DNA from 4 places in the Halomonas sp. DN3 genome. Region 1 is predicted to be linked to each of the others. Evidence: predicted binding sites of a transcription regulator. Region 1 holds the regulator's gene; each other region holds the start of a gene.
The links. Region 1 encodes sigma-54, which starts transcription at its own class of promoters, with help from an activator protein. Its sites were predicted from a motif close to TGGCACNNNNNTTGCTNT; they were not measured.

Region 1 (7,282 bases):
TGTTGACCGTGGCCGACCTGATGCATACCGGCGACCGGCTGCCCTCGGTACCGTCGGGCTCGCCGCTGCGCGACGCCCTGCTCGAGATCACCCGTCAGGGACTCGGCTTTACCTGCGTGGTGTCCCCCGACGGCACCCTGGCCGGGGTCTATACCGACGGCGACCTGCGCCGTACCCTGGATCGCCATCAGGACTTCAGCTCGCTTACCGTGGATGACGTGATGACCACCCCCGGGCGACGCATCGGCCCCGCCACCCTGGCGGCGGAAGCGGTCAAGCTGATGGAGGAAGGCCGGATCACCGCCCTGGCGGTGGTCGATGACGAGCAGCGCCCAGTCGGTGCACTGCATATGCACGACCTGCTGGCCGCCGGTGTCATCTGAGCCTCATTTATCCCTTTACAAGGAACGCCGTCATGTCTCACGAGCTTCTCGCCTCCCTCGCGCCGGAACTGGTGGAGCGCCTGCGCCACATCAAGCTGCTGGCGCTGGACGTGGACGGCGTACTGACCGATGGTCGACTGTACTTCCACGCCGACGGCTCCGAGTTGAAGGCGTTCAACACCTTGGATGGCCACGGCCTCAAGCTGGCCAAGCGCGCCGGCATCCAGGTGGCCCTGATCACCGGGCGCAGCTCCCCCATGGTCACTCAAAGAGCCAGAGCACTCGGCATCGAGCACGTACAGCAAGGGGTCGAGCGCAAGCTGCCCGCCCTTGAATCGCTGTGCGATTCGCTGGGCCTGACCCTCGACCAGGTCGCCTACTGCGGCGATGACCTGCCGGATCTGCCCTGCATCCATCGCAGTGCGGTCGGCATCACCGTGCCAGGCGCCCCCTGCTACCTTCGTCAGCACGCCGACTGGGTCACCCAGGTTGCCGGCGGACATGGCGCGGTGCGCGAGATCACCGACACCCTGCTGATGGCCCAGGGCCGCCTCGACGATATCATCGACAGCTACCTGAGCAACGGACCGCTGACATGAAACTGAGCGCACTGCGTCCAGGCTTTCGCTTCTGGCTGGTCATCCTGCTGCTGGTACTCGGTGGCGGCCTGACGTTGCTCGACCCCCGCGAGAGCAACGTCCCCGACCTGGTACCCAATGACAAGGCCGGCGAGCCCGACTACTACCTGGTGGATGCCCGCCTGACCCGCTTCGATGCCCAGGGCACCCCCCATCAGCGCATCGATACGCCACGCCTTGTGCACACACCGCTCGACGACGTCACCCGGGTGGACCAGCCGGACCTTGCGCTGATCGACGACAGCGGCCGAGAGTGGATCGCCGACGCCGACAACGGTGAACTGGGTCCGGACGGCAACCCCCTGACCCTGTCAGGCGACGCCCATCTCGAGGCCCCCGCGGAGCGTTGGCAGCTTGATACAGAGGTATTGGTCTACGACAGCGACAGTGGCCATGTCTGGAGCGAAACGCCAGCCGTCCTACGCCAACCCCCTCAACAGATGCAAGGGGAGCGCTTCGACGCCTGGATCCATGACAATACCGCTCGCCTGACCGACAATGTCACCGGTCATCATCCGCCAGAGCCTCAATAAGGAGCCCCTTCCATGATGCGTCCAAGTCCCGCCCTCCTGCTTGCCCTGGCCCTTGGCCTGGCCGCCGGCGCCACCGGCAGCAGTGTCCTGGCGCTGGAGAGTGATCGCAGCGCACCGATTCAGGTGGAGGCCGACCAGCTGGATCTCGATGATCGCGCCGGTACCGCGGTCTATACCGGCGACGTGCGCATTGTGCAAGGCAGCATGATCCTCACCGGCGAACGCGTCGAGATCCAGCGCAACGACCAGGGACAACTGTCACTGGCGACCGCGACCGGCTCCCGCGCCTACCTCGAGCAGAAGCCATCCCCGGAAGAACCGGTGGTCAAGGGCTGGGGCCGCAAGGTGATCTACCACGTGGCCGAACGGCGCATGGAGCTGATCGACCAGGCTGAGCTGCACAAGGCCAATGACACCTTCGACGGTGCCTATCTGGAGTACTTCCTCGATCGCCGCGTGGTCCAGGCCCGCTCCAGCGCCCAGGGCGTCCAGGGCGAGCAGCGCATTCGCATGACCCTCGAGCCGGAAAGCCAAGGAAACTGATGAAGACTCTCCACGCTCGCCATCTGGCCAAGAGCTACAAGAAGCGTCGCGTCGTCCAGGACATCAGCCTGTCGATCGAGCAGGGCAGCATCGTCGGTCTGCTGGGCCCCAACGGGGCCGGCAAGACCACCTCCTTCTACATGATCGTCGGCCTGGTCAGAGCCGACGCCGGCAGCATCAGCATCGATGATCGGGACCTGAGCCGCGCGGCCATGCACCAGCGCGCGCTGGCCGGTATCGGCTACCTGCCTCAGGAGGCTTCGATCTTTCGCAAGCTGTCGGTGGCCGACAACATCATGGCGATCCTCGAGACCCGCAAGGACCTCGACCGCGAGGGCCGAGAAGCACGTCTCGAGCAGCTCCTCGAGGACTTCCACGTCAGCCATATTCGCGACAACCCCGGCATGAGCCTGTCCGGCGGGGAGCGGCGCCGGGTCGAGATCGCCCGCGCCCTGGCCACCGAGCCGGCCTTTATCCTGCTCGATGAACCCTTCGCCGGGGTCGACCCGATCTCGGTGGGCGAGATCAAGTCCATCATTCGTCAACTCAAGGCCCGCGATATCGGCGTCCTGATCACCGATCACAACGTGCGCGAGACCCTCGATATCTGCGATCGTGCCTACATCGTCGGCGACGGCCAGATCATCGCCGAGGGCAGCGCCGAGTCCATCCTCGCCAACCAGCGCGTCAAGGAGGTCTACCTGGGCGAGAACTTCCGCCTCTAGACCGCAGGGCCGCCCGACAGCCGCAGTCGCATCAAGCGGCCGCAACACTTGCCAGCATCAGCATCCAACCGCCGACCCCGAAAGGGTCGGCCTCACCTTGCACACAGGGCCTCCCTCGAAAGAAGCACCTCCCCCCCTACCAAGTTGTTCCACATCGACCTTTTCACTCCCTCCCATAGGTCAAAAAACACCAACTTGGCAAGATGCTTGCATGTCTGATGACTCGTCGTTAGGGTAAAGCCTTTCGACAACACTGGTGGATCCCGACCCATGGCCCTCAAGGCGTCACTGCAGCTGCGCATCGGTACCCAGCTGACCATGACCCCGCAACTGCAACAGGCGATCGGCCTGCTGCAGCTTTCGACCCTGGACCTGCGCCAGGAGGTCCAGCAGGCGCTGGAGGCCAACCCCATGCTCGAACTCGAGGACGAGTTCGGCGAACAGCAGACCAGGGAAGCCGTGGAAGATGACTGGGCGGATCAGATTCCCTCGGAACTCAGTGTGGACAGCGACTGGTCCGACACCTACCAGGACCTGGGCACCACCCCCGCCGGCAGTGGCGAGGCGCCGGATTTCGAGCGCCAGGCAAGCTCCCAGTCACTGCACAGCCACCTGAGCTGGCAACTGGCGATGCTCGACGTCAGCGACCAGGAGCGCCTGATCGCCGAGAGCCTGCTCGACGCGGTCAACGCCGACGGCTATCTCGAGCAGACACTGGATGACATTGCCCAGGGGCTCGAGCAAGACGGTCGTCGCCCCCCTCCCCTCGCCGAGGTGGAGGCGGTGCTGGTTCGGCTGCAACAGTTCGAACCGACCGGAGTGTTCGCCCGCGACCTGCGCGAGTGTTTGATGCTGCAACTGGATAGCCTGCCTCGCGATACCGTCCTGCTGCCCCAGGCCGGACGACTGGTACGTCAGTTTCTCGAGGCACTGGCCAGCGGCGACCGACGCCTGCTGAAGCGCCGACTAGGACTCGATGACGACCAACTCGACAGCGTCATCGAGCTGATCCGGAGCCTCGACCCACGTCCCGGCAGCCAGTTCGGTGACAGCGACAACGACTACGTCATTCCCGACCTGGTGGTACGCCACACCGAAGAGGGCTGGCGCGTTGAACTCAATCCGGATGCAATGCCCCGACTGCGCATCCAGCCCGACTACGCTGCTCTGATTCGGCGCGCAGACAAGAGCCAGGACAACCAGTTCCTCAAGGACCACCTGCAGGAGGCGCGCTGGCTGATCAAGAGTCTGTCCAGCCGCAACGACACCTTGCTGAAGGTCGGCCGGGAAATCATGGTGCGTCAGATCGACTTCCTCGAGCAGGGAGAAGCGGCCATGAAACCGTTGGTGTTGGCCGATATCGCAGACAAGGTGGAGATGCACGAGTCCACCATCTCCCGCGTGACCACCCAGAAGTTCGTGCACACGCCTCGCGGCGTGTTCGAGTTGAAGTATTTTTTCTCGAGCCAGGTCGGCCAGGATGGCGACGCCCATTCCAGTACCGCCATCCGCGCCATGATCAAATCGTTGATTCAAAAGGAACCTGCCCGCAAACCTCTGTCGGACAGCAAACTGGTGGAATTGCTGGCGGAAGACGGCGTCAATGTCGCCAGACGCACCGTGGCAAAGTACCGGGAAGCCATGAATATTCCGTCTTCCAGCGAGCGCAAGCGACTGCGCTGAGTCCTTGCGCTGCGGCGTCGCTAGCCTAGTTATCGGGAAAGCGCAAGCACTTGAAATTTCGCATGACATCTGCGTCTTTCTGCGTAGCGTCGAGGGGGTTTGCAGGATCGGAAAAAGGGTTACAATCAAGCCACCACCCGAAAGAGCAAGGAGCCTGTCATGCAAGTCAACATCACCGGCCACCACGTCGAATTGACCGATCCCCTGCGTGACTACGTACAAGAGAAGCTCACCCGTGTGGAGCGCCACTACGACAACATCACCAACGTCCAGGTGACCCTCTCGGTGGAAAAGGAACGCCAGCTGGCCGCCTGCACCCTTCACGCCGCCGGTGCCGACCTGCATGCCGAAGCGCAGGACGGCGACATGTATGCTGCTATCGACGCCCTTGCCGACAAGCTGGACCGCCAGCTGGTCAAGCACAAGGAAAAATCCCAAGCCCGCGCCCAAGGCGCCGGAATTCGCTGACTCTCATGACATTGGAAGCCATTCTCCCTCCCGAGCGCACATTGTTCGATGTCCCGGGAGGCAGCAAGAAGAGGGTGCTGGAGTTTTTCAGCACCTTCATTGCGCAGAACACCCCGAGCCTAGACAGCCAGGAGGTCTTCAGTCGGCTGATCGGACGTGAGCGCCTGGGCAGTACCGGCATCGGCAATGGCGTCGCCATTCCGCATGCCCGCAACCCCCACTGCAAGGCGCCCATCTCCGGCTTCCTCAAACTCGCGGAACCTGTCGACTTCGATGCCATCGATGGTGAGCCCGTCGATCTGGTGTTCGTGCTGCTGGTACCGGAAGAGGCCGACGACGCCCATCTCGCCCTGCTCGGCCAGGTCGCCGGCGTCATGAACGACGCCGACACACGTCACCGTCTGCGCCACGCCAGCTCCCAGCGCGAGCTTCACGAGCGCCTGCAGGAAGCCATCCGCCAGCAGGCGCCAGGGGACGACACTCCCTCCTGATCGCGGCCTTGCCTAGGCCATCAGCAATGGACGCCTGCCCAAGGAGACAGGACATGCAGCTCGTGATCATCAGTGGTCGCTCCGGCTCGGGAAAGTCCGTGGCCCTTCAGGCCCTGGAGGACCTGGGGTTCTACGCCATCGACAACCTTCCCGCGACCTTGCTGGGCGCCCTGGTGGACGAGCTGGAAAACGGTCATTCCCGCCGTATCGCCGTCAGCGTCGACGCCCGCAACCTGCCTGAGGCGCTGGAACGCTTCCCCGCCCAGCTGGCGTCCCTCAAGCAGAGTCCGATCGACTGCCAGGTGGTCTACCTGACCAGTGATGCGCGAATTCTGCTCGAGCGTTATTCCCACACGCGGCGCCGTCACCCCCTGACCCGTGATAGCGACATGACCCTGGCGGAGGCCATCGAGTCCGAACAGAAGGCCCTTTCGGGTATTCGAGACCTGGCCGATCTGGTCATCGACAGCTCTCGCCTGTCGGTGCACGAACTGCGTTCGCGCATCGCCGAACAGGTCGCCGATCACCGCAGCGGCCAGTTGAGCCTGACCGTGGAGTCCTTCGGCTTCAAGCGAGGCGTGCCGCCGGATGCAGACATCGTGTTCGATGCCCGCTGTCTGCCCAACCCCTACTGGGAACCATCGCTGCGTGATGCCAATGGCTGCGATCCCAGCGTCATCGACTTCCTCGAACGCTATCAGGACGTCGCCGACATGAAGCGCGACATTCTCGCCTGGGTGCGCACCTGGCTACCGCGCTATCAGCAAAGCCAGCGCAGCTACCTCACCGTGGCGGTGGGCTGCACCGGAGGACAGCATCGTTCGGTCTACCTGGCCGAGGGAATCGCCTCGGCCCTGGCCGACCAGCATCCCCGCGTCCGTCTACGCCACCGCGAACTCGGCCAGCAACGCCGACTGGACAGCGGAGGACTCTAGGCGTGGCCCGACGCACCCTGACCCTGACCAATCGTCGTGGCCTGCATGCACGCGCCGCGACACGCCTGGTCACCTGCTGCCAACCCTTTGACGCCACCGTCACCGTCCACCATGGCAGCCGCTCGGGTGACGCCGCCAACATCATGTCGCTGCTGATGCTGGCCGCCCCCTGCGGTACGGAGCTGACCCTGGAGGCCGAAGGCAAGGACGCGGACGCGGTGCTGGACGCTCTGGAGGCACTGTTCGACGCACGCTTCGACGAAGACGCCTGACGTCTTCCCTCTCCTTGTTTTGACCGCCACCCCCTGCCTGCCAAGGACGCCATGCAACTGATCCAGACCGGCAAGTACACCGAGGTCCACTACGAGCCGGACCAGGACGCCTTCATCAAGACCTTCACGCCCAAGACCAGCGATCGCTGGCGCTACCGCCTGGGCATCCGGCGCTACCCCGGCCACAATTTTCGCTATGTCGCCGGCCGACTGGAGCGACTGGGTATCGCCACACCGAAAATCCTGTCGGCAGAGCGCTATCGTCTGGTCACCGCCAACGTGCACGGCATCGCGCTCAAACAGCTGGTCCTCGACTCTCCGGAACTGCAGAACCGCTACCTGGACATTCTCGAAGCCTTGTACCGTGACCGTATCCACTGTCGTGGCCTGCACACCGAGAACTTCCTGGTCGTCGACGGAGAGGTGATCGCCATCGATCTGGATGCCTACAAGGCGCCGCGGGTCTTCACCTATCCGCGCCGAGAGTTCATCGACTGCCTGAGTCGCTCGCTGAAAAACGACGAGGCGTTCCTGTTCGAGCGCTTTCTCGAACGTGTCGACGCCCAGCATCCCTGAGGAAAGCACCGCTCCTCCTTGTGCCCTCGCCTGCC
Region 2 (7,282 bases), 2.4 Mb from region 1:
GTTTGGGTCTGTCATGTCGGCCTCCCGATCAACCCACCAGCCAGTGGGCCATGACCACGATGATGGGCAGGGTGATGGCGGTGCGCAGCAGGAAGATCACCACCAGTTCCCACAGCTTGAGCGGGATCCGTGACTTCAGCAGCAGGGCGCCGATCTCGGACATGTAGATCAGCTGGGTCAGCGACAGACAGGCGATGACGAAGCGGGTCAGTTCGCTCTCGATGTCGCTGGCCAGTACCGCCGGCAGGAACATGTCGGCAAAGCCCACCAGGGTCGCCGGCGCGGCGGCCTCGGCCTCGGGCAGACCCATCCACTCGAGCACCGGCACCATCGGCATGGACAGCCAGGTGAACAGCGGAGTGAACTCGGCCAGTACCAGCGCCACAGTACCGATGGCGATGACCAGCGGCAGCAGCCCGAAGAAGATGTCGGCGACGTTGAACAGTGCCAGGCGGGCGAGCTTGAGCGGGCCCGGGGCGGTCTCGGCGCGGGCCACGGCGATGCCCAGGCTGTAGCGCAACAGGCTCTGGTTGCCGGTGTTTTCTTCCTGGATCTGGCAGCCCACCGGCTCGTAGTAGGTGTTGGCCTTGCGTGACAGCGGCGGCAGGCGCGGCACGATGACAGCGGCGACCAGGCCGGCGACCACCACGGTCAGGTAGAACGGCACGAACAGGTGGTTGATGCCGATGAAGCTGGTCACCAGCAGGGCGAAGGCGATCGACACGATCGAGAAGTTGGTGGCGATGGCCGAGGCCTCGCGGGCGTTGTAGAAGCCCTGCTCGTACTGCTGGGTGGTGATCAGTACGCCGACGGTGCCGGAGCCCATCCAGGAGGCGGTGGCGTCGATGGCGCTGCGCCCGGGCAGCCCGAAGATCTTGCGAAAGGGCGTGCGCACCATGGAGCCGATGAACTCCATGAAGCCGAAGTCCACCAGGAAGGGCAGCAGGATGGCGGCGAAGAAGAAGAAGGTCAGCAGCACCGGCGCCAGGTCATTGAGCATCACCCCGCCGGTGAAGGAGGCGGTGACCATCTCCGGGCCGACCTGGAAGTAGGTCATCAGCGCGAAGGCGGCGCCGAGGGCGCGCATCACCACCCACAGCGGGGCGATGTCGAACAGCTCCTTCATCGCGCCCTGGCGGGCCCAGCCTGGTTTGGTCAGCTTGACCACCAGGGTCAGCACGATGGACAGGGTGAGCACCACGGTGGCGATGGCGGGCAGGGCGTCGCCGAGGGTGGCCTTGAGCCAGTCGGCGGCCAGACCCATGCCGATGTTGATGGTGTCACCGACCGAGAAGGGCACCAGGAACAGCAGGATGCCGATCAACGACGGAACGAGGAACTTGATCAGACCATGGGTGCTTAGCTTGCCCCCGTCGGTCGTGATCTTGTCGGCAGAATGCAGGTGGGAGGACATGGGCGATCACTCTTTGCTGTTGTAATGGTCGGCGCCCTGACGCGGGCGCCTCGTTGGCTGTCGCCAGGGCCACTCCCTGGCCCTGTGAGGATTCAGTCGCGGCGCGCGACTCCGGGGAGCACGCACAGCATTTCATAGAGCAGGGTGGCGCCCATCAGGGCGGTGTTGCCGCTGGGGTCGTAGGGCGGGGAGACTTCGACCAGGTCGCCGCCGACGATATTGAGCCCCTGGGCGCCGCGCACGATCTCCAGGCCCTGGGCAGAGGTCAGGCCGCCCATTTCCACCGTGCCGGTGCCGGGCGCCACCGACGGGTCCAGGCCATCGATGTCGAACGAGATGTACACCGGGCCATCGCCCATCTGCTCGCGCACCTCGGCCATCAGCGGCTCGAGAGACTTGTGCCAGCACTGTTCGGCCTGGACCACGCGGAAGCCCTGCTGGCGACACCAGTCGAAGTCCTCGGCGGCGTAGCCGGTGCCGCGCAGGCCGATCTGGACGACCCGGTTGGCGTCCAGCAGCCCTTCTTCCTGGGCGCGGCGGAACGGGCAGCCGTGTGCCACCTCTTCACCGAACATGTGCTCGTTGACGTCGGCGTGGGCGTCGATATGGATCAGCCCGACCGGGCCATGCTTCTTGGCGATGGCGCGCAGGATCGGCCAGGTCAGGGTGTGGTCACCGCCCAGGGTCAGCGGCACGCAGTCGTGGGACAGGACGTCGTCGTAGAAGCGGCTGATGATGTCCAGGTTCTTCGGCAGGTTGAAGGTGTTGATCGGCACGTCGCCGATGTCCGCCACCTGCAGGCTGTCGAAGGGTGCAGCACGGGTGGCCATATTGTAGGGGCGCAGCATGCGCGATTCGTCGCGGATCTGGCGCGGCCCCAGTCGGGTGCCCGGGCGGTTGGAGGTGCCGATGTCCATGGGAATGCCGATAAAGGCGGCGTCCAGACCCTCGGCGCTGGTCTGGGTGGGCAGACGCATCATGGTGGCAGGGCCACCGAAGCGCGGCATCTCGTTGCCGCCGAGAGGTTGATTGAAGTCGCTCACAGGGAACTCCTGGCATCGTGGATGGGGACGGTCGCGGCCCTGGGCCTGACGGTTGTTGTGAGTGATGCAGACGCCGTGCCATCTTTTGAGCATTTATACTAAAGATGTAATAGAGGTGCAGAGATTCCAAGGGAAGGTCTGCTGTGGTGGTAGACGTGATCCAGAAGTGGATCACGATCTCGACGCATCGTGATACACTTCTGAATCAATGATGCATTTATGGATCGCTGGATGAGCGACGACGACACCAAGATTCTCAAGACCATCATCGATACCGCCCACGACCACTTCTTCATCGTCGCGCCGGACGGTCGTATCCGCGACGTCAGTCCCGGGGCGGCGGCGGTCTACGGCATGTCCTGCGAAGAGCTCTGCGCCACCAGCGTGCAGCAGCTCGAGGCCGATGGCGTGCTGACCCCGTCGGTCAGTCTGGAGGTCATTCGCAGCGGGCGGCCGGCCCAGCTGGTCCAGCGCACCGGCACCGGACGCCGGGTCATCGCCCAGGCCCATCCGGTATTCGAGGGTGACCGGCTGGTGGCGGTGGTGAGTCGTTCCATGGACCTGACCGATTTGCAGCTGCTGCAGCAGGAGTACGCGCTGTTGCAGCGCCGCTTCAGCGAGCACTTGCGCCGGGGCCATGCGTTGGAGAGCGACAGCGAAGCGCTCGAGGCCGAGCTCGATGATCTCGAGGTGAAAAGCCAGTTGATGCGCGAGGTGGCGCTGCTGCTCAAGCGGGTCGCGCCCACCGACGCCACGGTCTTGATGCTGGGCGAGTCCGGGGTGGGCAAGACCGCTTTCGCCCGCCAGCTGCACCGTTGGAGTTCTCGCCGCGATGGCCCCTTTATCGACGTCAACTGCGCCGCCATCCCCGAAAGCCTGTTCGAATCGGAGATGTTCGGCCACGAAAAGGGCGCGTTTTCCGGCGCGGCCCCCGGGGGGCGCAAGGGGCTGATCGAGCAGGCCGAGGGCGGCACCCTGTTTCTCGACGAGATCGGCGAGCTGCCCCTGGCGGTGCAGACCAAGCTGCTCAAGACCATCCAGGACGGCAGTATTACCCGGCTTGGGGACAGGGCCCCGCGACGGGTCGACTTTCGCCTGGTGGTGGCCACCAATCAGGACCTGTCGGCACGGGTCGAGCAGGGCCTGTTTCGCCTGGATCTGTACTACCGGCTGAACGTGATTCCGGTCACCCTGCCGCCCCTGCGCGAGCGCCGCGAGGATATTCCCGGCCTGGTCGAGCGCCAGCTACAGCGCCTCAATCGGCGTTATGGACGCGACAAGATGCTGGCGCGAGACGTGTGGCAGGCGCTGATGGGCTGGGACTGGCCGGGCAATGTGCGTGAGTTGGAAAACACCCTGGAAAGGGCCTGGTTATCCAGTGACGATGTCATCCAGGGCGATCTGCTGGTGCCGTCCACGGGGGCCTCGGTAGGGCAGCTCGGCGGGCAGCAGCGTGAAGCGCAGCAGACGGCGGCGTCCCTCACCGGAGACTCCGCTGCGCTGGCTGATGGCGCTATGTCACCCGCGACACCATCCGCACCAGGTGCAGCGCGACCCGAGCTGCCGCTTGCCCGGGGCGAGGGCCTGAAGGCCGCCCTGGCCCGGCGCGAGCGTGAGATTCTTGCTGACTGCTGCCGTGCCCTTCCCACCACCTACGCCATCGCCGAACACCTGGGCATCAGCCAGCCAAGCGTGGTGCGCAAGCTCAAGCAGCATGGGTTGAAGATTGGATGACCGGTAGCGGGGAGCCGAGTTCTGCGGCACTTACTGACGAAAGACGTAAAAGAACCCGACCCAGGTGGCCAGGATCAGCAGTGGCTTCAGCACCAATACCGCACCGCTGGTGGAGCCCCGTTCGTCGTGCTCGGTGTCGCTGGACTCCCCGGGCTGCATGGCGAGTACCACCGTCAGCAGCAGGTTGGCGCCGGGGACCAGCAGCATCAGGCTCCACAAGCCCGCCTGGCCCAGGTCGTGCAGGCGACGAGTGCCGTGGAGCACCAAGGGCTGAAGGCTGATGACAACCCACCAGATCCCCAGCAGGCCTGCCTTGATCGTCAATGCGTCTTCGAGGGCGGGGGTGGTGATGGTGGTTGCCCACAGGGCGGCATAGTAGAACGATAGCGCCAGGGTAGCGTTGAGGCAGAAGTCGAGACGGCTCTCGCGCCCCGCCAGGCTGTCGAACCAGTAACCCGGCAACACTCGCCTGAGCTCGAAGGCCTGGGGCGATGAGTGACCGGGGGCGACAGGGTCGTGAAATCCGGGAGCAGTAGGGCGATGCATCGGTATCTCGTCCTGTAGATCCAGCGTGATGCCGGTGTGCAGTTGAGGGAGACTGGTTCGATAAGCTGCGTCCTTCCGACTTGAATCCTACCCATTTTCTCCCTTGGTCTAGATAGGCGATCACGTAGTTTCTAGTACGAACCGCGTAAATAGTGCTGGTTCATAAGTCTGGTGGGCGACCTGCTTCCGAAGGATGGAAGCGTTCGGCCTCTGCCTGGTCCTTGAACACCAGGGTGCGGTAAGGGAAGGGAATCTCGATATTGGCCTCATCGAGCGCGCGCTTGATGGATGCCACCACCTGATCGCGGGAAGCGCGGATGTCGACGGGGCGGGACCCGGTCCACCAGGCCACCTCGAAGTCGATGGAACTGGCGCCGAAGGCCTTGGCGAAGACCTGCACCGCACGCACGTCGCTGCGCACCGAGTCCACCTCGGCGACCGCGCCCTGGATGATCTCGCGAGCCTGGTCCACGTCCTCGTCGTAGGCGACGCCAACGATGATGGAGGTACGCCGGATATCGCGGTTGGTGCGAACGATGACCGGCTGCTGGAACAGCAGGGCGTTGGGCACCACGATCATCTGGCCGTCGGTGCGGCGGATACGGCTGTCGCGCACCGTGATCTGCTCTACCTGACCTTCCACGTCGTTGGCCTCCAGGGCGATGTGGTCGCCGATCTGGAAGGGTTCTCGCCACAGGATCAAGAGGCCGGCGAGGAAGTTCTCGAACACGTCCTTGAAGGCGAAGCCGATGGCGATGGAACCGAGGCCCAGGGTGGTAAGGGCCTTGCCGGGAGTGACGGTGGGGAAGATCAGGGTGATGGTGATCAGAAGTCCCCCGAGCCAAAGACAGAGCCCCGTCAGCATGGTCAGGACATCGCGCAGATTGCGTCGGAGCTTGGCCTTGTCGGCCACCCGCGCCACCAGGGCGCGGCCGAATCTCGCCACCAGCCAGGTCACCAGGATCAGCAGCAGGCCGGCGGCCAGTCGTGGGCCAGCAGAACCAATGTCTGACAGGTAGGCCTGAACCTCTCCCAGCAGCAGCGACACGAAGGGTAGTTGTTCCAGTTCTTCCATCGCATCCTCCCGGGCCATGTTCAGGCGGCGGGCGCACTATCCTGCGCCCTTGTTGCTGAGCATAGCGGGGCGCCAGGCAAATCGCGCGACACCTGCCAACGCTGGCAGTCCGGATACCTCGTCGGTTCCGACTTGACCCTCTATTTATCATGATAAATACTTTTGTTCATCTGGAGGTGGCCGCGATACGCTCGCGGCGTCACTCCATCGCCAGGCCTTCTTCGACAAACGATCCAGAACGGTTCTTCCACAACAAGGACAACTCCATGAGTGCCCACGACCAGACGCTGAAAGAGCGCAAGAAGTGGTATCGCACGGTGCCAGACCCGATGGTGCTTATCTTCCTGATCCTGCTCGCCACCTATGCGCTGACCTTCATCATTCCCGCCGGCGAGTTCGAGCGGGTCATGCAGGATGGACGCACCCGCGTGGTGCCGGACTCCTTTCATTATCTGAGCGACGTGGCGGCGATCTCGCCTTTCGACATCTTCGTGGCGATTCCCAAGGGCTTGAACGCGGCCTCGCTGTACCTGTTCATCGTGTTCATCGCCGGCGGGCTGTTCCATATCCTTCAACGCACCGGCGCCCTCGAGAACGCCATCGGGGTGGCGGTCAATCGCGTCGGCGTCGAACGGCGTAACGTCATCATCACCGCCGGCACCTTCATCTACGGCTTCTTCGGTGTGGCCGTCGGCTTCGAGAACAATATTGCGCTGGTGCCCATTGCGGTGCTGATCGCCAGCGCGGTGGGCTGCTCCAGCCTGGTGGGCACCACCATGGCGGTGGGTGGCATCGGCGTGGGCTTTGCACTGTCGCCGATCAATCCCTATACCGTGGGCGTGGCCCAGGGCATCGCCGAGCTACCGACCTTTTCCGGCGCCTGGCTGCGCGCCTTGCTGGTGCTGACCTCATTGGGCCTGTTGTCCTGGTATATCTGTCGCTTCGTCACCCGCATGGACTTCGAGGAGCCCAACGACGCCAAGGCCATGAGCAAGTCGCTGGACGAGTACCACATGAGCAAGCGCGACAAGCTCACGCTGGTGGTGTTCGTCGGTGGCCTCGCCGCCATGCTTGTGGGGGTCTTTACCCAGGGCTGGTACATCAATGAGATTGCCGGCATGTTCCTGCTGATCGCCATCGTGATCGGCATCGTCAACGGCCTGTCGGCCAACGAGATCGTCAAGCAGATGATGGAGGGGGCATCCGGCGTGACGGCGGGCGCCCTGGTCATCGGCCTGGCCGCCTCGATCCAGGTGATCCTCAAGGACGCCCAGATCATCGACACCATCGTCTACGCCTTGAGCGGTCTGATTCAGGACATCCCGGGGGCGCTGTCGGCGATCATGGCCAGCGTCGTCCAGGGGGTGATCAATCTGTTTGTGCCATCCGGCTCTGGCCAGGCGCTGGTGACCATGCCGATCCTGGTGCCGGTGGCTGACCTGGTCGGCATGAGCCGCCAGCTGATGATCA
Region 3 (7,282 bases), 2.1 Mb from region 1:
TGCTGGTGGCGGCCCTGGTGATGGTGCCGCTGACGCTCTACGTGCTGGGACCCTGGTTCGTGCGCATCGTCTCGATCCGCCGCGATGTGCTCTACGCCAGCATCGCGGTGATCGCGCTGGTCGGCTGCTACGTGGCTACCTACTCCATCTTCCAGATGGGACTGGCGCTGGTGTTCGGGGTGCTCGCCTTCCTGCTGCGGCGTCAGGGCTATCCGGTGGCCTGCCTGCTGCTCGGCTTCGTGCTCGGCCCGAGCCTGGAGGAATACTGCCGACGCTCGCTGTCGCTGTCCGACGGCAACCCGCTGATCTTCCTCACCAGTCCCGACAGCCTGTTCTTTCTGGCGCTGACCTGGGTGTTCTACTACTTCATGGTGGTGAGAAAGCCCGAGGCGCGACAGCACGCCTGAGCCTCTGGTTGGTGAAAGATGGCTGGGAGACACGACAAGGCCGTGCCCTCGGGCGCGGCCTTGTCGTGGTGGGCTGAGTGAACGCGACGGTCAGACGTGCTTGTCAGGCGACGCTACTGGTGTTGCTGAGCGGACGCGAGGGACCGAAGTTTTCATGACGGCGGCGCAGCGCAGACACGTCGAACAAGATAGCCAGCTGCGGCTCAGGCGACGCTCTTGCTATGGTCGAGCGGACGCGAGGGGCCGAAGTGCTCGTAGTGACGGCGCTGCTCGGGGATACCCAGTTCTGCCAGATGGCTGTCGATGGCGCTCATGAAGGGCGGCGGGCCGACGAAGTAGCACTGGGCGTCGCCGCCGGGCAGCAGGCGGGCCAGCAGCTCACGCTCGAGGCGGCCCTTGATATCGCCGCCGTCGCCTTCCTCGTAGGCGCACACCCGGGTCAGCAGCTGCGGATAGTCGCGGGCAAGGGCCTCGACCTCGCCACGGAAGGCGTGGTGGTCGATGTTCCGGGCAGCGTGGACGTAGCAGACCCGGCGTCCCTGGGCCAGGGCCTGGCGCGCCAGCGGCAGCATCGGTGTCTGCCCGACACCGCCGCTGATCAGCATCACCGGCGCGTCGCCATCGTCCAGGGTCAGCTCACCGGCGGGGGGCAGCAGTTCCAGGGTGTCGCCGACGCGCATCTGCTGATGCAGGAAGTTGCTGACCAGACCGCCCGGCTCCTGTTTCACCGAGATGCGATAGCTACGGCCGTTGGGGCTGCCGGACAGGCTGTAGTGGCGATGCACGATTGCCTCGTCCACCGCCAGACGCAAGCCGATGTACTGGCCGGGCTCGGCGTCGGCCACCGGCTGGCCGTCGGCCGGCTCCAGGGTGAAGGAGCGAATCACCTCGCACTCGCGCTGGATCTGGGCGACACGAAACTCGCGCAGTCCACGCCAGCCGCCGGGGCGCTCGGCGAAGGCCCGGTAGCGTTCGGCTTCGGCGGCGATCAACAGCGCGGCCAGATCGTTGTACAGGGCCGCCCAGGCGTCGGCGATCTCCGGCGTCACCACCTCGCCCAGCACCTCGCCGATGGCGGCCATCAGGCATTCGCCGACGATGGGGTACTGCTCGGGCTGGATGCCCAGCGAGACGTGCTTGCTGATCACCGTCTGCATCGAGTCGATGACCTCCTGGGGCTGGCGGCGCAGGCCGACATAGGCCAGCACCCCTCGCGCCAGCGCCTTCGGCTGGCCACCGTCGGCCTGATGGGCCTGGTTGAACACCGCCTTGACCTCCGGGTAGCGCTCGAACATCAGCGGATAGAAACGGGCGGTGATGGCGTCGAGGTGTTCGGCGACCAGAGGGGCGGTGGCATCGATGATGGCGTCTTGGGCAGCGGTGGTCATGGCGTCTCCTGTCAGGGATATGGCGCAGCGCGCTCCCACTGTGGCAAAAAACCTTCACCGCGTCGGAGGCCTGGCTCGTTTGGGCCTACTTTTTCTCTACAGCTTGTGAACAGAGCATCGGTTGATATGCCTCGACACCTTCGGTGCTTCCACGGGGTCGGGGCGTATCGCTCGTCGCCTTTCTGTACCCTGTATGGAGCAAGCGATATGCCGCTTCGCTTGAGGTGCGCCAACTTGCCACAGTGCGGGTGATCCAGAGTAGGTAATGAGCGGGCAGTGTGGATCCACAGGGCGCTTGTCGAGAGCGCTGGTCACGCTACCCGGCTCCTTTTTTCTGGCCCGGTTCCCGGCCAGGTTCCCGACCCGATGCTGTCCCGGTATTCGCCCTGGGCAGTGGTACCTCTTGCGAACGAGATCGAGGCTTTATGTCGATCTGACACTACAAGTGCTATCGTTTTGACACTGTTGATAGTCAAAAGGACATTCGAGGTGGTCAGCTTTCTACGACGCCTGCGTGCCCTGCTGCAGCGCCTGGGCGATGAGCAGGGCCCCGAGCTCGCCGAGGCCTGGCAGGGCGTGCTCGAATCACTGGTGGCCCCCACCGCGGCGGATGCCAGCGCGCTGCTGGTGGCGCAGGGCTCCGGCCTCAGGCCGGTGGCTACCATCGGCCTGCCCGAGGGCGTGGCCGGCAGGACCTTCGCCTTGGGCGAGCATCCTCGCCTCGCCGCCATCGCCGAGGCGCCGGGGGTCTGCCGCTTTGCCGCGGACTCGCCCCTTCCTGATCCCTACGACGGGCTGCTGGATGACGGTCTTAGTCCCGTCCATGACTGCCTGGGGGTGGCGTTGCGCGACGGCGATGAGCTGATCGGCATGGTCACCCTGGACGCCCTGACCCCGGGGGCGCTGGCCGAGCTGGATGACCAGGGCCTGCTGGCGGCGGCCGAGTTGCTGGGCACTTGCCTGCGGCTGTCCCGACGTCTGGACGGCGCCCGCCTGCAGCTCGCCCTGCAGCGCGATGACCACGGCCAGTTACCGCGTCGGCTGACCGGCTGGCGCAGTGGCGCCATGCGCAAGCTGATGGCATCGGTGGAGCTGGTCGCCGCCACCGACATGAGCGTGCTGGTGCTGGGCGAGACCGGCGTCGGCAAGGAACGCATCGCCCATGCCCTCCATCACGGCTCGCGACGTGCCGATGGGCCCCTGGTGGTGGTGAACTGCGCCGCGCTGCCAGCCTCGTTGATCGAGAGCGCCCTGTTCGGCCATCGGCGCGGGGCCTTTTCCGGGGCAACCAGCGACCATCGCGGGCACTTCCAGATGGCCGACGGCGGCACCCTGGTGCTGGACGAGGTAGGGGAGTTGCCGCTGGAGCTGCAGCCGAAGCTGTTGCGGGTGCTGCAGGAAGGCGAGGTCCAGCCGCTGGGCAGCGATCGCCTCCAGCATGTCGACGTTCGGGTGGTCGCGGTGACCAACCGGGATCTTGCCCTGGAGGTCGCCCAGGGGCGCTTTCGCGAGGATCTCTATCACCGGCTCAGCGCCTTTCCGCTGGAGGTGCCCCCGTTGCGCCAGCGTCCCGAGGACCTGGCGCTGCTGGTCGGACACTTCCTGGAGCAGAACCGGGTGCGTCTCGGCGTCGGCAACCTGCGCCTGAGCGAGGCCGCGCGGGTGTCGCTGGCGGCCTGGCACTGGCCCGGCAACGTACGTGAGCTGGAGTCGCTGCTGGCGCGTGCCTCGCTGCTGGCATTGGCCTCGGTGGACGTGCTCGGGACGCCCGATGCTCGCCGCCGTAGCGTACGCATCGAGGTCGAACACCTGGGGCTGGCGCCGGCGACAGCCCGGATCACTGGCGCGCCCGCAGCGCAAGGCGACACGTCTCGAAGCGCCGTGTCGCCGGCCGATCGTCCAGCGGGCGAGGCGCGGGATCGAGAGCCCTCGCTGCGGGAGGCCACCGAGGCTTTTCAGCGCGAGCGCATCCGGCAGGCCCTGGACTCTGAAGGCAACTGGGCAGGGGCGGCTCGCCGGCTGGGGCTGGACCCCGGCAATCTGCATCGCCTGGCGCGGCGGCTGGGGCTAAAGGCCTGATTCTGGCCTGGTCATCGCCAAGGGCGTGCGAGGCTGTCGCGGGGCTGGGTTGGGGCTGGGTTGGGGCTGGGTTGGGGCTGGGTTGGGGTGGGGTGGGGGATGCAGGGCTTGCCAGGGTGAGTCAGGTTTGCGGCATCGGCAGTGCCTTTGATGTGCATCATGGTGATGTTGTCCAAAGCGGGCCAGACTTCACAAGACCAAGTGAATTACTCAGGTACTCGCCATGTCATCCGTCGCCGCTCGTCTGCCTCTTGCGCGCCTCGCCTTTCGTCCCTTCTTCCTGCTGGCGGCGGCCTTCAGCGTGGTGGCCCTGCTGGTGTGGCTCGCTTTCTGGCACGGCATCTTCGTGCTGTCGCCCCGGGCGGGCATGCTGTGGTGGCACCAGCACGAGATGCTGTTCGGTGTGGTGGGGGCGGTAGTTTCGGGGTTCTTGCTGACCGCGGTGCAGACCTGGACCGGCCTCAGGGGGCTCCATGGCGCCCCGCTGCTGGGGCTCGTCGCACTGTGGCTGGGGGCCCGGCTGGGGCTGGCCTTTCCCGTCTTGCCCCAGGCGCTGGTGATGGCCCTGGACGTGGGCTTTCTGCTGATCGTCTGCGCCGTGATGGCGGTGATGGTGATCCGGGCGAAGCGCTGGCGCAATCTGATCTTCGTGCCGGTGCTGGCGATCCTCGCCGGTGCCAACCTGGGCAGCCATCTGGGCGTGCTCCAGGGTGACCCTGAGCTGGTGCGCCAGTCGTCCTACCTGGCGGTGCTGCTGGTAACGCTGATCATGGGGGTGCTGGGCGGTCGGGTGATCCCGATGTTCACCGCCAACCGGCTGGGCCTGAAGCGCCGCCCGGCGCTGCCCTGGCTCGAGGGGCTGGCGCTCGGCAGCCTGGCGCTGGCGGTGGTGCTGCAGGTTACACGCACCCTGGGGGCCGATCTGCCCGACAGCTTACTGGCGCTGGCGCTGCTGGCGGCGGCGCTGGCCCACCCGCTGCGCCTGATACGCTGGCAAGGCCGCGCCACCGGACGTGAACCCCTGCTGTGGAGCCTTCACCTGAGCTACGCCTTCGTGCCGCTGGGGCTTTTGCTGTGGGCCCTGGGGCTGTGGGGCGTCGGCCGGGCAGAGCTGGGTGTCCACGCCATCACCGTGGGTGCCATGGGCACCATGATGCTGTCGATGATGTCGCGGGTGTCGCTGGGCCATACCGGCCGTCCCATGCGCTGTCTGCCGGGCATCGGCGTGGCTCTGGGCCTGCTGGTGGCGGCGGGACTGTCGCGCTCGCTGGTGCTGGCGCTGTGGCCCTCGATCACCCACTGGGTCTACAGCCTGAGCATCCTCCTGTGGTGTCTCGGCTACGCCATCTTTCTGGCCCACTACGTGCCGATTCTCGGCAGTCCGCGTGTCGACGGTCAGGACGGCTAGGCTCAGATGTTACCGCTCTACCTCACCCTCAAGGCCCTGCATGTGTCGCTGGCGCTGGTCAGCGGTGCCCTCTTTGCCCTGCGCGCCCTGTGGTCAGTGACCGGCTCTTCCTGGCTAAAGCGCCCCTGGGTGCGTGTGCTGCCCCATCTGCTCGATACCCTGCTGCTGGCGGCGGGGCTGTCGCTGATGGTGCTCACCACCCAGTGGCCTCACCAGACGCCATGGCTTGCGGCCAAGCTGACCGCCCTGCTGGCCTATGTCGGCTTCGGCAGTCTGGCGCTTCGACGAGCTGCCAGCGTCCGAACGCGGGCGCTGTCGGCCTGTCTGGCGCTGCTGATCTTCGTCTATATGCTTGGCGCCGCGCACCGACACAGCGTCCTGTCCTGGCTGGTATAGCCTCTTTATTGCAATGCATTGATTTACCTCAATGGCGTTGGTTTTTTCTCCTGTCGGCGGCGATATTGTCGTCATCTTGTCTCGTCAATTTCATCGTTTATCGCCGATAGTCCTGGCAACTGTTTAAGTGGTTGATGGGGCGAATCAATCAAGAATTTTGGTGATGCATGTCATATTCCGAGTGTTTAACTCAGGTATAGAAGAGCGCTCCTCAATACAATGGTCAACGGGGCCAGGGAGGTCTGACTCTCCGGCACCATGGGCCAAACAATGAGGAGACGTGGTCATGGCCGAGGGTCTGACAAAATCCGCAGCACGCAACATCTTCTACGGGGGCTCACTGTTCTTTTTCCTGATCTTTGTAGCGCTGACTGCTCACAGTCACTGGTACATCGTGACGGAGTCCACCAGCGCACTTCCGCTGACCGATTCGGTACGCGAAGGCAAGCATGTGTGGGAAAAGAACATGTGTATCAACTGTCACAGCATCATGGGTGAGGGGGCCTATTTTGCGCCTGAACTGTCCAATGTCTGGACCCGCTATCAGGGGCGCGAAAATCCCGAGGCGGCAAGGGCGGGACTGGCGGCCTGGATGCGCGCTCAGCCGCTGGCCGTACCAGGGCGGCGCAAGATGCCGCAGTTCGATCTGAGCGACGAGGAAATGACCTCGCTGATCGATTTCCTCGAGTGGACCGACGCTATCGATGATCAGAACTGGCCGCCCCACGTATCGGGATAGGTCGGTGGGTTCGCGTGACATATCGACAAGATCGCAATGGCGTACCCGTCGCGTGAGGGGAAACCGTGGAGGAACATGAAAAATGAAATATGAAACACAGAAGGTGGCCTACGCCTTCTTCCTGGTGGCGATGGGGCTTTTTGCCCTTCAGCTGGTGTTTGGCATCATGGCTGCGCTGGTCTACGTCTTTCCAGACTTCCTGGCCCAGTTGATGCCGTTCAACATTATCCGCGTCAGCCATACCAATCTGCTGATCGTGTGGCTATTGATCGGCTTCATGGGCTGCACCTATTACCTGATGCCGGAAGAGGCCGAACGGGAGATTCATAGCCCGATGCTGGCCTACCTGCAGCTGGGCATCTTTGTGGTGGCCGGGGTCGCCGCCCTGGTGTGCTATCAGCTTGGCATCCACGAGGGACGTGAATTCCTCGAGCAGCCCTTCTTCGTCAAGGTGCTGATCACGGTGTCCTTCCTGATCTTCCTCTACAACACCAGCATGACCCTGCTCAAGGGCCGCAAGACCACCATCAATCTGGTGTTGATGCTGGGCCTGTGGCTGGCGGCGGTATTCTGGCTGTTCGCCTTCTACAACCCCGGCAACCTGGCGGTAGACAAGGTCTACTGGTGGTGGGTCGTGCACCTCTGGGTGGAAGGCGTGTGGGAGCTGATCATGGCGTCGCTGCTCGGCTATCTGCTGATCAAGATGTCCGGTGTCGACCGCGAAGTGATCGAGAAGTGGCTCTACGTCATCGTCGGCCTGTCGCTGTTCTCCGGGCTGCTGGGCACCGGCCACCACTACTACTGGATCGGTACGCCGGGCTACTGGCAGGCCATCGGCAGCATCTTCTCGACCCTTGAGGTGATT
Region 4 (7,282 bases), 1.0 Mb from region 1:
TTACCAGACCTTTGTCGACTTTTACTCGAAAGCGACCATGGAGCGCTATCTGAGTGATGCCTTTGACCTGGGAAGGGTGCAGCGCGAGTTGGCCTGCCCACAGTCGCGATTCTGGCTGCTGGAAGAGGCCGGCCGCAGCGAGACGGGTGAAGCGGGAAAGGAGCGCGAGGGCGTTGCCAAGGGGCCCGTAGCGGTCGGCTATCTCAAGCTCAACTGGGGGGAGGCCCAGACCGATCTGAGCGAGCACAATGGTCTCGAGATCGAGCGCATCTATCTGCTGGCCGAGGCCCAGGGCCGAGGGCTTGGCAAGATGCTGTACGACAAGGCCATCACCGAGGCGCGAGAACAGGCCAGGGCCTTCGTCTGGCTGGGCGTGTGGGAAAACAATCATCCCGCCATCGCCTTCTATCGCTCCCGGGGCTTTGTCGAGGTAGGCACCCACAGTTTTCAGATGGGCGATGTGGTGGACAGGGATCTGATCATGCGGCGTGATCTCTGACGTAGCCATCGCCATCGCCATCGACCATAAGGTCCCATGGATAGAACATCGCTGCACCACGATACTGCGAGGCCACCATCAATGGACAACAACAAGACGAGGGAATCTCTGTGAGTTATCGAATTGCCACCATCGCTGGTGACGGTATCGGCCCGGAGGTCGCGGGCGCCACGGTGCAAGTACTGCAAGCGCTGCTGGGCAGCGACGTGCTACGTTTCGACTGGCTCGACGGTGGGGCGGGGCACTATGACAAGACCGGCGAGGTGCTGCCCCAGTCGACGCTGGACGCCTGTCGGGCCAGTCACGCCATCCTGCATGGCGCCGCCGGGCTGCCGGGGGTGACCTACGACGACGGGACCGAGGTGGGCAACGACCTGCACCTCAAGCTGCGCTTCGGACTGGACCTTTACGCCAACGTGCGTCCGATCCGCCTGCTGCCCGGGGTCGAGTCGCCGCTGAGACACCATCAGCCCGGTACCATTGACTATGTCATCGTGCGCGAGAACACCGAAGGCCTCTACGCCAGTCGCGGCGCAGGGGTGGTGCTGCGCGACGAGATGGCAAGCGACAGCCTGGTGATTACCCGCAAGGGCACCGAGCGAGTCGCGCGCTTCGCCCTGGAGCTGTCACGGCGACGTCAGGGCGCACCGAAGGACGGCAAGCGGCGGCTTACTGTCTGTGACAAGGCCAACATCCTCAGAAGCTACGCCTTCTTTCGCAAGGTGTGCGACGAGGTAGGCGCCGAGTTCAATGACGTCGAACTCGACTATGCCTACGTCGACGCCATGACGGTGCACCTGGTCAAGCGTCCGGACTTCTATGACGTGATCGTCGCCGAGAATCTGTTCGGTGACATCATTTCGGACCTGGGGGCGGCCACCGTCGGCGGGATGGGGGTGTCGCCGTCTGCGGAACTGGGCGATCGCCACGGTCTGTTCCAGGGGGCCCACGGCAGCGCCCCGGATATCGCCGGGCAGGACGCCGCCAACCCCATTGCCACCCTGTTGTCCGGGGCCATGATGCTCGAATGGCTGGCGGTGGAGCACGCCGACGATCGTCTGTCTGACGCCGCCGGTCGGTTGCGTCAAGCGGTGGACGGCGTACTGTCCGATGGCCGGTATCGGCCCCGGGAATTCGGCGGCAATACCGGCTGCAGCGCCTTTACCGAACAGGTGCTCCGCCAGCTCGACCGTCTGCCAGCGTAATGGTACTAACGCGGCAGATTGAACAGAGTGGGCCAGTGATAGATATGTGGTCCATTCTGGTGCCGGCCGTGGCGGGCTGCACCGGTGCTTGGCGCTGTAGTGGTGCAGAAGCAGGGGGCGGGGGAGCGAAGTGCACCATGCATGGTGCAATGGTGCGCCCCGGTGGCGCGAGATGCTCTCTTGTGGCGCAAGGCGGGGTGGGTAAGCCCCCGTCTTGGCCGACGTAATGTTGGAATTTATAAATGTTTTATATGGCTGGCATGGGACTTGCTTGAAGTGGTGATGGAGGTCGACGTCGCAAGACGTCAGGCCTGAGCGATACAGCGGTTTTACCTGAACCGCCTGGCTCCCTCTCGACGATGGTCCATCACAACGACAAGGCAACCCCTGGAGGTTTCCCATGCCCACCGCTTCGATCTCTTCTACGCAGGTTTGTGCCCACCGTTCCAAAGCGCTTTCTAAAAAGGCGCTGGCCAGCCTGGCCGTGTCCACGCTGTCGCTGGCCATCGCCGCACCGGCGCTGGCCCAGGAGGACCCGATCAAGGTCGGTATCCTGCATTCCCTGTCCGGTACCATGGCGATCAGCGAGTCGACCCTGAAAGACACCATGCTGATGCTGATCGAGCAGCAGAACGAAGCGGGTGGCCTGCTCGGCCGCGAGCTTGAGCCGGTGGTGGTGGACCCGGCCTCCAACTGGCCGCTGTTTGCCGAGAAGGCCCGCGAGCTGCTGGCGCAGGAAGAGGTCGACGTGATCTTCGGCAACTGGACCTCGGTGTCGCGCAAGTCGGTGCTGCCGGTGGTCGAGGAGCTCAATGGTCTGCTGTTCTATCCGGTGCAGTACGAAGGCGAGGAATCCTCCGAAAACGTCTTCTACACCGGCGCTGCGCCCAACCAGCAGGCGATTCCTGCGGTGGACTACCTGATGAACGAGGTCGGTGTTGAGCGCTGGGTGCTGGCCGGTACCGACTATGTCTATCCGCGCACGACCAACAAGATCCTCGAAGCCTACCTGAAGTCCCAGGGCGTGGCCGACGAGGACATCATGGTCAACTACACCCCCTTCGGTCACTCCGACTGGCAGAACATCGTCTCCGAGATCAAGCAGTTCGGTGGTGCCGGCAAGAAGACGGCGGTGGTCTCCACCATCAATGGCGACGCCAACGTGCCTTTCTATCGGGAGCTGGCCAACCAGGGCGTCGAGGCCTCGGATATCCCGGTGGTGGCCTTCTCGGTGGGTGAGCAGGAGCTGTCCGGTCTCGACACTGCGCCGCTGGTCGGCCACCTGGCGGCCTGGAACTACTTCATGAGCGTGGATGAAGACGTCAACTACGACTTCATCGACGCCTGGTACGACTACACCGGCGACGACAACGCCGTCACCAACGACCCCATGGAAGCCCACTATATCGGCTTCAACATGTGGGCCGAGGCGGTGCGCAAGGCGGAGACCACCGATGTCGATGCGGTCAAGGAAGCGATCATCGGCGTCTCGGTGCCCAATCTTACCGGCGGCTACGCCACCATGATGCCCAACCACCACATTACCAAGCCGGTGCTGATCGGCGAGATCCAGGACAATGGCCAGTTCTCGGTGGTGTGGCAGACCCCGTCCACGGTGGCCGGCGACGCCTGGTCCGACTATCTGGAAGGCTCCCGCGATCTGATCAGCGACTGGCGTGCTCCGCTTGAGTGCGGCAACTACAACGTGGTGCAGGGTAGCTGCGGTGGTGGCTCAGACGTCGCCTCCAGCGAATAGAACATAACGACAAGGGGCCGGTGTGCACGGCGCACCGGCCCGGATCACGCCAACCCTGCCCGTGGTGCCGTCGGCACCCGGGTGTCTCAAGGGACCTCACCATGAATCTACTTGCAGGTCGTCACTGGCTGAGCGCGCTGGTGCTGCTTTGCCTCGTCGCCCTGGGGCTGGGCCAGGCTTGGGCTCAGGACGCCGGCGCTTCTAAGGCCGCTTCTTCCGACCAGGGGCCGGCGCTGTTGTCGGCGCTGGCCGAGTCCAGCTTCCGCGACAAGAAAGCGGCCATCGACGCCATCGCCGAGAGCGGTGACGAGCGCGCCCGGCGCTGGCTCGAGAGCTTTGCCGAGGGCAAGCTCGCCCGCGTCAAGGACAGCGGCGCTATCGTCGTGGTACTGGAAAATCGCGGTCGCAACTGGCCCGTGGCCGACGCCCTGACGCTGGAGCCGGCGGGCGAAATATCGCGCCGCGAGCTCGACCGCGTCTCCATCAACAACAGTCTCAGGGGCTATCTGGACAGCACCCTGGCGCTGATCGACCTGCGTGTCGACGACCCTGCCCAGCGGCTGGCGGCGGCGCGGGATCTGCTGGGCGAGGTCGAGGCTGACGCCGTCGAGTCGCTGAGCGAGCTGGCCGCCGCCGAGAGCGACCCCGAGGTGGCCGCGACCCTGGAGCAGGCCATCGCCATCGCACGGGTCGAACAGGGGGACGTGGCGGCGGTCGAGGCGCTGTCCGGTAGCCTCAATGGCCAGGCCAGGGCCGCGCTGATGCAGGCCAGCCGCAGCGACGATGTAGCGCTGGCGGAAGCTGCCCAGGCGGCGCTGGCCGAAAGCGAGCAGGCGCTCAAGCTCAACCGCGCCGCCGAGACGCTCTACTTCGGCCTGTCGCTGGGCTCGGTGCTGGTACTGGCGGCGATCGGCCTGGCTATCACCTTCGGCGTCATGGGGGTGATCAACATGGCCCACGGCGAGCTGATTATGCTGGGGGCCTACACCACCTGGGCGATGCAGCAGCTGTTGCCGGGTCAGCCGGGGCTTGCGCTGCTGCTGGCGATTCCGGCGGGCTTTCTGGTGGCGGCGCTGGTGGGCGTGGCCATCGAGCGAGGCGTCATCCAGTTCCTCAAGGGGCGTCCGCTGGAAACCCTGCTGGCGACCTTCGGCGTCAGCCTGATCCTGCAGCAGCTGGTGCGCACCCTGATCTCACCGCTCAACCGTACCGTGGTGACGCCCGAGTGGATGAGCGGCTCGCTGGTGATCAACGAGGCGCTGTCGCTGACCCTCAATCGCCTCTATGTGCTGGGCTTCGCCATCCTGGTGTTTGCCGCCCTGATGCTGGTGATGCGCCGCACCCGGCTGGGGCTGGAGGTACGCGCGGTGACGCAGAATCGTGCCATGGCACGCTCCATGGGCATTCGCGCGACCCGCGTCGACATCCTGACCTTCGCGCTGGGGTCGGGGGTGGCTGGCCTTGCGGGGGTGGCGCTGTCACAGCTCACCAACGTCGGTCCCAACCTCGGCCAGAACTACATCATCGACTCCTTCATGGTGGTGGTGTTCGGCGGGGTCGGCAATCTGTGGGGCACCCTGGTGGCGGGGCTCTCGCTGGGGGTGATCAATCAGGTGCTGGAGCCCTGGGCCGGGGCGGTACTGGCCAAGATCCTGGTGCTGGTGTTCATCATTCTGTTCATTCAAAAGCGCCCGAGGGGACTCTTTCCCCAGAAGGGCCGCGCGGCGGAGGGCTGAGCGATGCCATCATCCCGACTATGGCTGGCTCGCCCGTTCGGCGAGCGGTCGACTCTGATCTTCCTGGCGGTGCTCGGTGCCACCATGGCGCTGGTGGTGGCGGCAAATCTGCTGCTGGCGCCGGAGCATCCGTTACACGTCTCCACTTATACCGTTACCTTGCTGGGCAAGTACCTGTGCTATGCGCTGCTGGCGGTGGCGGTGGATCTGGTCTGGGGTTACCTGGGGATTCTCAGCCTGGGCCACGGCGCCTTCTTCGCCCTCGGCGGCTACGCCATGGGCATGTACCTGATGCGCCAGATCGGCGACCGCGGTGTCTACGGCGATCCACTGCTGCCGGACTTCATGGTGTTCCTCGACTGGGACAGCCTGCCCTGGTACTGGCTTGGCTTCGACATGGCCGGTTTTGCCTTTGTGATGGTGCTGCTGGCGCCGGGCCTGCTGGCGCTGGTGTTCGGCTTCCTGGCGTTCCGTTCGCGGGTCACCGGGGTCTATCTGTCGATCATCACCCAGGCGCTGACCTTTGCGCTGATGCTGGCGTTCTTCCGCAACGAGATGGGCTTTGGCGGCAACAACGGCCTGACCGACTTCAAGGAACTGCTGGGCTTCGACCTGTCCGCCGACGCCACTCGACTGGGGCTATTTATCGCATCCGGCGTGGCGCTGGCGCTGGGTTTCCTGCTGTGCCGTGCCATCGTGGTCAGCAAGCTTGGGCGGGTCTGCGTGGCGGTGCGCGACGCCGAGTCCCGCACCCGCTTTCTCGGCTACCGGGTGGAGCGCTATCAGCTCTTCGTGTTCGTCGTCTCGGCCATGCTGGCCGGGGTCGCAGGCGCCCTCTATGTGCCCCAGGTGGGCATCATCAACCCCAGCGAGTTCTCGCCGCTGTTCTCCATCGAGGTGGTGGTGTGGGTGGCGCTGGGTGGCCGTGCCACCCTCTATGGCGCGGTGATCGGTGCGCTGGCGGTGAACTACGCCAAGAGCGTGTTTACCGGGGTGATGCCGGAGGCCTGGCTGTTCGCGCTCGGTGCGCTGTTCGTGCTGGTGACAGTGCTGCTGCCTCAGGGCATCGCCGGGCTTTTGTCACGCTCTCGCCAGCAAGGCAGCGACGATGACAGCGACACGCCAGCCGACACGCCAACCGACACGCTAGATGCAACCCCCAGGGAGGCCACCTCATGAGCTTTCTTCAGAGCCTGGCCGATCGCGATCGGGTCTTCGACTTCCTGGTCCCGGAACAATCGCCGGTCGACGTACGCCACGGCCCGATCCTCTATCTCGAGGACGTGTCGGTGAGCTTCGACGGCTTCAAGGCCATCAATGATCTCAACCTGACCATCGACGACGGCGAACTGCGCTGCATCATTGGCCCCAACGGGGCCGGCAAGACCACCATGATGGACATCATCACCGGCAAGACGCGCCCGGATCAGGGCAGCGTGTGGTTCGGCAGCCGCCACAACCTGTTGACCAAGAACGAGCCGGAGATCGCCCGGCTCGGCATCGGGCGCAAGTTCCAGAAGCCCACGGTGTTCGAGGCGCTGACGGTGTTCGAGAACCTCGAGCTGGCGATGGCCATGGACAAGAGTCTGTGGCCGACGCTCAAGGCGCGCATGACCGGGGAGGTGCTGGCGCGAATCGAGGAGGTGCTCGAGACGGTGGGTCTGGCGTCGCTCAGTCGCCGCCAGGCGGGCATCCTGTCCCACGGACAGAAGCAGTGGCTCGAGATCGGCATGCTGTTGATGCAGCGCCCTCGACTGTTGCTGGTCGACGAGCCGGTGGCGGGGATGACCGAGCAGGAGATGGAGCGTACCGCAGAGCTGTTATTGAGCCTCGCCGGCAAGCACTCGGTGGTGGTGGTGGAGCACGACATGGGCTTTGTGCGTTCGATCGCGCGCACGGTGACGGTGCTGCATCAGGGCTCGGTGCTGGCCGAGGGCAGTATGGACAAGGTGGCAAGCGACCCCAGGGTGATCGAGGTCTACCTGGGTGGCGACGAGGAGGCGGCATGATCGGACTGGAGCGGGTACCTCAGCAGTCTTCGGTAAGAGCGCTGTACTGGGCGGACGGCGCATCCCGCGGCAGGCTG

Region 2: a site for sigma-54 is predicted at 2,521-2,538, ahead of speB (agmatinase). Genes of this name have one in related genera too.
Region 3: a site for sigma-54 is predicted at 1,991-2,008, ahead of hmpA (NO-inducible flavohemoprotein). Genes of this name have one in related genera too.
Region 4: a site for sigma-54 is predicted at 1,961-1,978, ahead of urtA (urea ABC transporter substrate-binding protein). Genes of this name have one in related genera too.

Annotation. Positions count from the first base shown of each region.
Region 1 covers NZ_CP099965.1:1,718,873-1,726,154, reverse strand. The annotation lists gene NKF27_RS07650 (KpsF/GutQ family sugar-phosphate isomerase) at 1-383, shown strand, start outside; gene NKF27_RS07645 (HAD family hydrolase) at 416-982, shown strand; gene lptC (LPS export ABC transporter periplasmic protein LptC) at 979-1,554, shown strand; gene lptA (lipopolysaccharide transport periplasmic protein LptA) at 1,567-2,097, shown strand; gene lptB (LPS export ABC transporter ATP-binding protein) at 2,097-2,822, shown strand; gene NKF27_RS07625 (RNA polymerase factor sigma-54) at 3,093-4,505, shown strand; gene raiA (ribosome-associated translation inhibitor RaiA) at 4,665-4,973, shown strand; gene ptsN (PTS IIA-like nitrogen regulatory protein PtsN) at 4,979-5,464, shown strand; gene rapZ (RNase adapter RapZ) at 5,518-6,399, shown strand; gene NKF27_RS07605 (HPr family phosphocarrier protein) at 6,402-6,671, shown strand; gene NKF27_RS07600 (hypothetical protein) at 6,723-7,247, shown strand.
Region 2 covers NZ_CP099965.1:4,192,834-4,200,115, reverse strand. The annotation lists gene NKF27_RS18075 (HD domain-containing protein) at 1-15, opposite strand, end outside; gene NKF27_RS18070 (YjiH family protein) at 29-1,414, opposite strand; gene speB (agmatinase) at 1,507-2,457, opposite strand; gene NKF27_RS18060 (sigma-54-dependent Fis family transcriptional regulator) at 2,689-4,191, shown strand; gene NKF27_RS18055 (DUF805 domain-containing protein) at 4,222-4,737, opposite strand; gene NKF27_RS18050 (mechanosensitive ion channel family protein) at 4,898-5,812, opposite strand; gene NKF27_RS18045 (YfcC family protein) at 6,079-7,282, shown strand, end outside.
Region 3 covers NZ_CP099965.1:4,463,961-4,471,242, reverse strand. The annotation lists gene NKF27_RS19405 (tripartite tricarboxylate transporter permease) at 1-407, shown strand, start outside; gene hmpA (NO-inducible flavohemoprotein) at 611-1,795, opposite strand; gene norR (nitric oxide reductase transcriptional regulator NorR) at 2,285-3,874, shown strand; gene NKF27_RS19390 (NnrS family protein) at 4,098-5,282, shown strand; gene NKF27_RS19385 (SirB2 family protein) at 5,289-5,678, shown strand; gene NKF27_RS19380 (cytochrome c) at 5,965-6,417, shown strand; gene NKF27_RS19375 (cbb3-type cytochrome c oxidase subunit I) at 6,500-7,282, shown strand, end outside.
Region 4 covers NZ_CP099965.1:2,715,766-2,723,047, reverse strand. The annotation lists gene NKF27_RS11830 (N-acetyltransferase) at 1-499, shown strand, start outside; gene NKF27_RS11825 (isocitrate/isopropylmalate dehydrogenase family protein) at 610-1,704, shown strand; gene urtA (urea ABC transporter substrate-binding protein) at 2,105-3,460, shown strand; gene urtB (urea ABC transporter permease subunit UrtB) at 3,562-5,196, shown strand; gene urtC (urea ABC transporter permease subunit UrtC) at 5,200-6,375, shown strand; gene urtD (urea ABC transporter ATP-binding protein UrtD) at 6,372-7,205, shown strand; gene NKF27_RS11800 (hypothetical protein) at 7,202-7,282, shown strand, end outside.